Regions from separate parts of the Bradyrhizobium sp. WSM471 genome, predicted to be linked through region 2. Evidence: predicted binding sites of a transcription regulator. Region 2 holds the regulator's gene; each other region holds the start of a gene.
The links. Region 2 encodes PhoB, which activates phosphate uptake and scavenging genes when phosphate is short. Its sites were predicted from a motif close to TGTCATNNANCTGTCAT; they were not measured.
Positions count from the first base shown of each region.

Region 1: the regulator PhoB is predicted to act here: its motif matches at 2,038-2,054, upstream of BRA471DRAFT_RS30115 (YdcH family protein).
Region 3: the regulator PhoB is predicted to act here: its motif matches at 1,228-1,244, upstream of BRA471DRAFT_RS17275 (RNA degradosome polyphosphate kinase).

Region 1 is NZ_CM001442.1:6,605,940-6,609,209, forward strand. Features, by position in the region: gene BRA471DRAFT_RS30105 (EAL domain-containing protein) at 1-300, opposite strand, end outside; gene BRA471DRAFT_RS30110 (NAD(P)/FAD-dependent oxidoreductase) at 503-1,606, shown strand; gene BRA471DRAFT_RS30115 (YdcH family protein) at 1,774-1,953, opposite strand; gene BRA471DRAFT_RS30125 (YdcH family protein) at 2,281-2,487, shown strand; gene BRA471DRAFT_RS30130 (hypothetical protein) at 2,605-2,823, shown strand; gene BRA471DRAFT_RS30135 (hypothetical protein) at 2,847-3,098, shown strand; gene BRA471DRAFT_RS30140 (GGDEF domain-containing protein) at 3,099-3,270, opposite strand, start outside.
Region 2 is NZ_CM001442.1:7,516,143-7,519,412, reverse strand. Features, by position in the region: gene pstA (phosphate ABC transporter permease PstA) at 1-95, shown strand, start outside; gene pstB (phosphate ABC transporter ATP-binding protein PstB) at 92-916, shown strand; gene phoU (phosphate signaling complex protein PhoU) at 927-1,643, shown strand; gene phoB (phosphate regulon transcriptional regulator PhoB) at 1,658-2,365, shown strand; gene BRA471DRAFT_RS34410 (GcrA family cell cycle regulator) at 2,570-3,082, opposite strand.
Region 3 is NZ_CM001442.1:3,926,262-3,929,531, reverse strand. Features, by position in the region: gene BRA471DRAFT_RS17285 (CDP-alcohol phosphatidyltransferase family protein) at 1-418, shown strand, start outside; gene BRA471DRAFT_RS17280 (DnaA ATPase domain-containing protein) at 512-1,189, shown strand; gene BRA471DRAFT_RS17275 (RNA degradosome polyphosphate kinase) at 1,318-3,270, shown strand, end outside.

The sequences.
Region 1 (3,270 bases), 910 kb from region 2:
CTGGTTGAGATTGTTCATGGCGGAGGAGACAAAGGCATTGCGCCGCAGCTGCAGACGCCTGGTCCGGCGCAGCGAGGAATGGATCCACAGCGCGATCGCGACGAGGAACGAGCAGATCACGACGCCCGCGATCAGGGCTTCCCAGATCACGTCGGGATTGAGCTCGCCGAGATAGCTCGGAGGAGTGAAGCTGTCGGAGAGGGCAAAGGCGCGCGCAGGCGCCACCGCTGCGGCCAAGCACACGACGGCCTGCACCGCAATCGGAAGCGCGCTGCCCGCGTGCCAGTTCTTCTCAGCCATCAGCCACCCGCGATTTCAACGTCGGATTGTCTGGTCTCGCGGGTTTGGATCGGGTAAACGCCTGTACGCGCAACGGAAAAATGTGGCATCAAATACGGCAATTGCCCTGACATGATAAATTCTTCCTTAACGGAAAACGCCCCCGCGCCGCCCTCCCCAGGCGTGAGGCCATCGTCGCTTCGAGCGGACGTCCTGCACAACCATGGATAGGGTCGACTGCGTCGTCATCGGAGCTGGCGTGATCGGGCTCGCGGTGGCTCGAAAGCTGGCGCAAGCCGGGCGCGAGGTGATCGTGCTCGAGGAAGCCGAGGCCATCGGCACCATCACCTCCTCGCGCAACAGCGAGGTGATCCATGCCGGCATCTACTATCGCGCCGGAAGCTGGATGGCGCGCATGTGCGTCGACGGCAAGCACGCGCTCTACCGTTACTGTTCCGAGCGCGGCATCCCGCACAGGAATTGCGGCAAGCTGATCGTCGCGACCAATCCGAAAGAGACCGAGAAGCTGCAATCGATCAAGGCGCATGCCGAGGCCAACGGCGTGCTCGACATGCAGTTGCTCACGGGCGATGCGGCATGTGCGCTGGAGCCGGCGCTCGCCTGCGACGCCGCGCTGCTGTCGCCGTCGACCGGCATCATCGACAGTCACGCCTATATGCTCTCGCTGCGCGGCGAAGCCGAGGATGCGGGCGCGGCGTTCGCGTTCCACACCCCGCTGATCCGTGCCAAGGCGACTGCCGGCGTCATCGAGATCGAGGCGGGCGGCGAAGCGCCGATGACCCTGCAATGCAGCCTCCTCGTCAACGCCGCCGGGCTCTCGGCGACCACGGTGGCGCGCAGCATCGAGGGCATGCCGCTGGATCGGATCCCGACGGCCTACCTCGCCAAGGGAAACTACTTCAGCTGCAATGCCAGAGCACCGTTCTCGCGCCTGATCTATCCGGTGCCAGAGCCCGGTGGCCTAGGAGTGCATCTGACGCTGGACATGGCAGGGCAGGCCCGTTTCGGCCCCGACGTCGAGTGGATCGAGACGATCGACTATGAGGTCGACCCGTCACGCGCCGAGCGCTTCTACCCGGCGATACGCAAATACTGGCCGACGCTGCCTGACGGCGCGCTCATGCCGAGCTATTCGGGTATCCGCCCGAAGATCGTGCCGCCGGCGGTGGCTACGCAGGATTTCTTGATGCAGGGCCCGCGCGATCACGGCGTCGACGGCCTGATCAATCTGTTCGGCATCGAGTCACCCGGATTGACGTCATCGCTCGCGATCGCGGATCACGTCGCCGAACTCGCAAACACCTAGCGCTCAAAAGCGAACTGAAGTCTGGTCACGTGCAAAGAACCGCGGCCAAACAAGGCGCCGGAGCCGCGCGAATCCTTGCACGTGCGCGCCTCGCAGCAGGGATGAGCGCAAAGGCTCCCATCCCTGCTAGAAAGGGTACGTTCAACTCTACGCTGTTGCAGGGGTTACTAGTGGAGCGTGTCGCCGTGCCTGAGACGCTCGATCTGGTCCTTGACCATCAACTTCCGGCGCTTCAACTCAACAATTTGCAGGTCGTCTGTTGAAAGGTGCACGAGAGCTTCGTGCAATTCGTTTTCGAGAGTTTTATGCTTCCGTTCCAATTCAACCAGATGTGCCTGAATTGTCATTCGAAACCTCCTCGGTAGGGGTGAACCTTGGATTCGACCGGACGACGAAGTGTACATCACCGATTCGTTCTGTCGATGGGTATCCGTCGTCGCAGTGTCATTTTTGAAAATACATATGTAACGAAGCGTGAGTAAGGGAACCACGCGGGAAAAATCCGTGATATCAATGCGCTTGCGCAACGCCGGAGCGACCGCAGAAATATCTCGCGGGAGATCGACGCGGGACAGCCGGAGATCGCTTGCGATCACGGCGCGCAAGGACGATAGTTTCCACAGGGCATCCACAGCCTTAATCTCACGCCTATCGGTTTTTCGGCCACCGCAGACATGACCAATGAAGATGCGCGCGAACTCGAATCCGAGCTCGCCCGGTTGCACCAGGAACACCGAGATCTCGATGTGGCGATCGATGCACTGCATCAATCGCCCGCCCCCGACCTGTTGCGGTTGCAGCGGTTGAAGAAACGCAAGCTGTTGTTGCGTGACCGTATCGCGTTCATCGAAGACCAGATCACGCCCGACATCATCGCCTGATCCACAGGTAGAAACTTGGCGGCCCCCCCGGCACGTAAATCCGCTTGACTCGAAAGGAACAAAATAAGAACATTTGAGCACCCAAGCCCCCGGGGAAACCGTCCAAGGAACACGCAGATGTCGGCAACCGCCCTTCTCGACAACAGCCATTATGAACAAGCCTGCGATCAGGCGATCGCGATGTGCGACGGCAATCTGCGCAGCACCATCAAGGCGCTGATCATGGCCAATGAATATCTGGAGGCCGAGCTGGAGGAATTGCAGGCGGCGGTTTCCGCCGGGTGCATTCCGGAGACCTCGCGCAGCAAGATGCGGAGCAAGAGCAGCGCCGCCTGAGCTGTCAGCTATCGGAGCCGACCATGTCCGATGTCACCTATTACGTTGCATTACCCTTCCTGACCGACGAGGACGGATCGCCGGTCGCAGGTGCGGCCGAGGAATGCCAGAGCGCGGCGGCCGCGCTACGGCGCGCCGAGATCATGTCGCACGGCGCCGGCCACACCGGCGCCGTCGCGTTCAGCCGCAGCGGCGATCCCATGACCGGCGAATTCGGTGACGCCAAACTGCTCCGCAGCTTCGGCGACGTACCGAAAGACCTCGGCACGCTTTGACTAGCTGCTGACGAGCCTGATGCGCGGCTCGTGCCGCCGGTGCGCCTTGCGCACGTACATCGCGGCATCGGCCTCCTCCAGGGCGCGCGCGGCGTCGGACTGCACCCCAAGCAGGGCAACGCCGGCGGAAGCGCCCGCGCTCACGTGCTGGCCGCGAAAGACAAAGGACAAT
Region 2 (3,270 bases):
AGCTGGCCTGGAGCGGTGCGCTGCTCATCACCCTGACCGTTCTTGCCCTGAATATTGGCGCGCGCATCCTTGGCGCCGAGAGGACCGCAAAATGAGTGATCTTTCATTATCGTCGATGAGCGCGGCCGGGGGTCTGCCGCAGACGGCGGCGCTGCCGGAGGCGCCTCCGAAGGTGACGGTGCGCAACCTGAACTTCTATTACGGCGAGCACCACGCGCTGAAGAACATCAACCTGACGCTCGGCGCCAATCGCGTCACGGCGTTCATCGGTCCGTCGGGCTGCGGCAAGTCGACCCTGCTGCGCATCTTCAACCGGATGTACGACCTTTATCCAGGCCAGCGCGCCACCGGTCAGCTCATGCTCGACCAGACCAATATCCTCGACGGCAAGCTGGACCTCAATCTGCTGCGCGCCCGCGTCGGCATGGTGTTCCAGAAGCCGACGCCGTTCCCGATGACGATCTACGAGAACATCGCGTTCGGCATCCGTCTCTATGAGAAGATATCGAAGTCCGAGATGGACGGCCGCGTCGAGAAGGCGCTGCGCGGCGGCGCACTGTGGAACGAGGTCAAGGACAAGCTCAACGCCTCCGGTCTGTCGCTCTCCGGCGGCCAGCAGCAGCGCCTCTGCATCGCCCGCACCGTCGCGGTGCGGCCCGAGGTGATCCTGTTCGACGAACCCTGTTCGGCGCTCGACCCGATCTCGACCGCCAAGGTCGAGGAGCTGATCCAGGAGCTGTCCGAGGACTACACGATCGCGATCGTCACCCATAACATGCAGCAGGCGGCGCGCGTCTCCGACAAGACCGCCTTCATGTATCTCGGCGAGCTGATCGAGTTCGACGATACCAGCAAGATCTTCACGTCGCCGACCGACCGGCGCACGCAGGATTACATCACCGGCCGGTTCGGCTAGGAGACGCGACATGGCTTCCGAACATACCGCAAAGGCTTTCGACACCGACCTCCAGGAACTCACCCGCCTGGTTGCGGAGATGGGCGGGATCGCCGAACGCATGATCGTCGAGTCCGTCGACGCACTGATCCGCCGCGACGTCCCGCTCGGGCAGCGCGTCGTCGCCACCGACACCGAGCTCGACGCGCTGCAGAAGCGCATCGAGGAGCGCGCGGTGCTCACCATCGCCCGCCGCCAGCCGATGGCGGTCGATCTGCGCGAGATCGTCGGCGCCATGCGCGTCGCGACCGATCTCGAGCGCATCGGCGACCTCGCCAAGAACATGGGCAAGCGCGTCGCGGCGCTGGAGACGGACTTCCATCCGCTCAAGCTGTTCCGCGGCCTCGAGCACATGACCGACCTCGTGCAGCAGCAGGTCAAGTCGGTGCTGGACGCCTATGCCGCGCATGATCTGCCGGCGGCGATGGCGGTGTGGAAGGGCGACGAGGAAGTCGACGCCATCTGCACCTCGCTGTTCCGCGAGCTCCTCACCTACATGATGGAGGATCCGCGCAACATCTCGTTCTGTATTCACCTGATGTTCTGCGCCAAGAACATCGAGCGGATCGGCGACCACGCCACCAACATCGCCGAGACCGTGTTCTACATGATCGAGGGCCAGGCGATCACCGACAAGCGGCCGAAGGGCGACATGACGACCTTCGCCAACACGGTACCGAACACTTAAGGAGCGACGACCCGATGGGCGCACGCATTATGGTGGTTGAGGACGAGGAAGCCCTGACCGAGCTTCTCCGCTACAACCTCGAAGGCGACGGCTATGACGTCGAGACGGTGATGCGCGGCGACGACGCCGACACCCGTCTCAAGGAGCACATTCCCGATCTGATCGTGCTCGACTGGATGCTGCCGGGCCTGTCAGGCATCGAATTGTGCCGGCGGCTTCGCACCCGTCCCGAGACCAAGCAGCTCCCGATCATCATGCTCACCGCGCGCGGCGAGGAGAGCGAGCGGGTGCGGGGTCTTGCGACCGGCGCCGACGATTACATCGTCAAGCCGTTCTCGGTGCCGGAGCTGCTGGCGCGCGTGAAGGGCCTGCTGCGGCGCGCAAGCCCCGAGCGGCTCGCCACCGTCCTTGCTTTTGGCGACATCGAGCTCGACCGCGACAAGCGCCGCGTGGCGCGCTCGGGCCGGCCGATCGATCTCGGTCCGACCGAATATCGCCTGCTGGAGTTCTTCCTGGAGCACCCGGGGCGGGTGTTCTCGCGCGAGCAGCTGCTCGACAGCGTCTGGGGCCGCGACATCTATATCGACGAGCGGACCGTCGACGTGCATATCGGCCGCCTGCGCAAGCTGCTCAATCTCGGCCGCGAGCAGGACCCGATCCGCACCGTCCGCGGCGCCGGCTACGCGCTGGATGATCGCTTCGCGAAGGCGGAGCAGGTGTAGGGTTGCAGGCTTGAGGTTCTCAGCCGTCATCCCGGACAAGCGAGCGAAGCGAGCGCTGATCCGGGACCCATAACCACAGGGAGTGGTTTGGCGAAGACTCGGAGTGACCCCTTTCGCGCAACAACTGCGTGCTCGGAGTATGGTCCTGGCTTTCGCCAGGACGACACTCCAATTGAACTGTCTTCGCGCGACGACTTGCCGTGATTAGCGCGGACCCGGCTTCACCGGTGCGCGGCGCCGATCCGACGCCGGCTGGTACGCGACGCGCGAGTGCTGGGCGCAATAGGGCAGGCCGGACAGCGCCCTTCCACCGCAGAAGAAGAAGTCCGGGCTGGAGGGATCGCCGACCGGCCAGTGGCAGGTCGCCTCGTTCAATTCCAGCAGCGACAGCCGCTGGCTCATTGGCACCACGTTGTCGTAGGTGACCGGATCCGGCTCCGCCTCGACCTCAAACGCCTGCGCCAGCGCGGTGTTGCCGCGCGAGATCGGGCGGCTCACCCGCATCATGTGCTGCGCGGGGCGCGCCTTGCGCGGCCGCGGCGCTGCCGATGATGGGCTCTTGGCGCGGCCCGAAAGGCCGAGCCTGTGCACTTTGCCGATCACGGCATTGCGGGTCACATTGCCGAGCTCCGCCGCGATCTGGCTGGCCGAAAGTCCGGCCTCCCAGAGCTTTTTCAGCTGCTCGACGCGATCATCGGACCAGGTCAAAACCGTCATTGCACCCTTTCCCTCGCTGCGCGCCAGCCATCCTGGGGCCTCGCAGCGAATGCCTAAGCCTTCAAAAACCCGTGCCGCCAGAATCCCTTAAGGCTCGCCGGGCGCGTCTTGAACGCCCGAACGTTTACGCCGGTACATAAGGACTTAAAGATCAGAACCACTGCACGAGATGTCGTATCTGACAATCC
Region 3 (3,270 bases), 3.6 Mb from region 2:
GGTCGACGGCTTCCTTGCCAAGCGCTTCAACATGACGAGCGAGCTCGGCGCCTTGCTCGACCCGCTCGCCGACAAGGCGCTGCTGGTCTCGATCTACATGGCGCTGGGCATCTGGGGCGCGATTCCGCGCTGGATCGTCATCCTGGTGGTCTCGCGCGACATCATGATCGTCGCTGCCGTGATCATATCGTGGCTGTTCGATCGGCCTGTGGAGATGAAGCCCTCGAAGGTATCCAAGCTCAACACCGTGGCCCAGGTGGCGTTCGCGGCGCTGGTGCTGGCCGCCCTCGCCTTCGGCTTCAAACCCGGTCCGTATGATATAATCCTGATGGGCCTCGTCACGGTCTTCACGCTCTCCTCCGTGTCGCTCTATCTTGTCGAATGGTTGCGGCACATGAGCACGATCGAGGCCAAGTGAGTTGGGAAGAGGCCCCGTAAAAGGCCAACTCCCGCTCGATTAAGTCGCATCTCGTCAAACGAAGCCGGCACGCCGGCACGGAGCAAAGCAAGCGTGCCAGGCCGCGTTCATCCCCGACAATTGGCGTTTTCGCTTCCGCATGCGGAGAGCCTGAGCCGGGACAATTTCCTCGAAGGCCCCGTCAACGCCGCCGGTCTTGCCCTCATCGACGCCTGGCCGGAATGGCCGAACCGGATCATGTGGCTGGCCGGCCCGGAAGGAAGCGGCAAGAGCCATCTCGCCGCGATCTGGGCAGAGGCTTCAGGCGCCCGCTCGACCACGGCCAATGGGCTGACCGCCGAAGCCGTCCCGGCTGCGCTCGTCACCGGCGCGCTGGTGGTCGAGGATCCCAAGGCCGGGGAATTCGACGAGCGCGCCCTGTTCCATCTGATGAATCTGGCCCGCGAGGACGGCGCCTACGTCCTCTTCACCGGACGCGAGGCGCCCGCTTCTCTCGAGATCGAACTCGCCGACCTGCGCTCGCGGCTCCGCGCCGTCCCCGTTGTCTCGCTGCTGCCGCCTGACGACCAGCTCTTCCGCGGCCTGATCGTCAAGTTCTGCGCCGACCGCCAGCTCGCGGTGGACGAGAGCGTGGTCAGCTACCTCGCCACTCGCCTGGAGCGGTCCTCGGCCGCCGCACGACGGGCTGTGGACCTGCTGGACAGCGAGGCCCTGCGCCTCGGCCGCCCCGTCACCCGGGCCCTGGCGGCCGAGCTGCTCCGGGATGTCTGACTAAGGCGGCTTGACGCGGCCGGGCGGCGGAACATCAATGTCATCGAAACGTCATCGCTCTAACACATGCTCCCGCGGGTTTTGCGGCTAAGTCGCAAATTGGGGCGAACTGGATGGATCGACTTCTGATGGACTCTGCGCAAGCTGTTGAAGTTAAAGAGAAAGCCCCGGAAGCCGAAGGCCCGCCGGCGATCGCGTCGAACCCCGAGCGGTTCATCAATCGCGAGCTCTCCTGGCTGCACTTCAACCGCCGCGTCCTGGAGGAATCGGTCAATCCCAGCCACCCCATGCTGGAGCGGGTACGATTCCTGTCGATTTCAGCGAATAACCTCGACGAGTTCTTCATGGTCCGCGTCGCAGGCATCAAAGCCCAGGTGCGCGAGGGCATTGCCGAGCGCAGCCCCGACGGTCTGACACCATCCGAGCAGCTCGCGCTCATCAACCGGACCGTCTCGCAGCTTGCCTCCGACCAGCAGGCGATCTGGCGCGACCTGCGCGGCACGCTCGCCGACGAGGGCATTGTGCTGGTCGAGGGCAAGGAGGTCACCAAGGCGGAACGAACCTGGGTCGAGGACTACTTCCTCAGCAACGTGTTCCCGCTGCTGACGCCGCTCGCGATCGACCCGGCCCACCCCTTCCCGTTCATTCCGAGCCTCGGCTTCACCATCGCGCTCCAGCTCACGCGCGCCGCCGACGGCAAGCAGATGAACGCGCTGATCCGCATGCCCGGCAAGATCGACCGCTTCATCCGCCTGCCGGCTGACGGCAAGGTGGTCCGGCTGATCTCGCTGGAGCAGGCCACCGCGCTGTTCATCAACCGCCTGTTCCCCGGCTACAATCTGCATGGCCAGGGCGCCTTCCGTGTCATCCGCGACTCCGAACTCGAAATCGAGGAAGAGGCCGAGGATCTCGTCCGCTTGTTCGAGACCGCGCTGAAGCGCCGCCGCCGCGGCTCGGTGATCCGGCTCGAGATCGATGCCAAGATGCCGGAGCAGCTGCGCAGCTTCGTGCAGCACGCGCTATCGACCGCCGACGACGAGGTGTTCCTGGTCGATGGCGTGCTCGCCATGAACGAGCTCTCGCAGCTCACCCGCCTCGACCGGCCCGACCTTGAATTCACCCCTTACGTGCCCCGCCATCCCGAGCGCGTGCGCGAGCAAGGCGGCGACATCTTCGCTGCGATCCGGCAGAAGGATCTCGTCGTTCATCACCCCTACGAATCCTTCGACGTCGTGGTGCAGTTTCTCCAGCAGGCGACGCGCGACCCCGACGTCGTCGCCATCAAGCAGACGCTCTACCGCACCTCGAGCAACTCGCCGATCGTGCGCGCGCTCGTGGAAGCCGCCGAAGCCGGCAAATCCGTCACCGCGCTGATCGAGCTGAAGGCGCGCTTCGACGAAGAGGCCAACATTCGCTGGGCGCGCGACCTCGAGCGCGCCGGCGTGCAGGTCGTCTATGGCTTCCTTGAACTGAAGACCCACGCGAAATTGTCGATGGTGGTGCGCCGTGAAGGCGGCAGCCTCACGACCTACGTCCACACCGGCACCGGCAATTATCATCCGGTGACAGCGCGCATCTACACCGACCTCTCCTACTTCACCTCGGACCCGACCATCGGCCGCGACGCTGCCCGCGTGTTCAACTTCATCACCGGCTATGCCGCGCCGAGCGATCTGGAAAAGATGGCGGTCTCGCCGCTGACCTTGCGCAAGCGCATCATCGAGCACATCCAGGGCGAGACCGCGCATGCGCGGCACGGCCGGCCCGGTGCGGTCTGGATGAAGATGAACGCGCTGGTCGACCCCGACATCATCGACGCGCTCTACGAGGCCTCACAGGCCGGCGTGCAGGTCGAACTCGTGGTGCGCGGTATCTGCTGCCTGCGGCCCGGCATTCCCGGGCTGTCGGAGAACATTCGCGTCAAGTCGATCATCGGACGCTTCCTGGAGCACGGCCGAATCTACTGCTTCGGCATGGGTCAGGGCCTGCCGAGCGCGAAAGCGGCTGTGTATATCTCCTCGGCCGACATGATGCCGCGCAACCTCGACCGCCGCGTCGAGGTGCTGTGTCCGCTGCAAAAT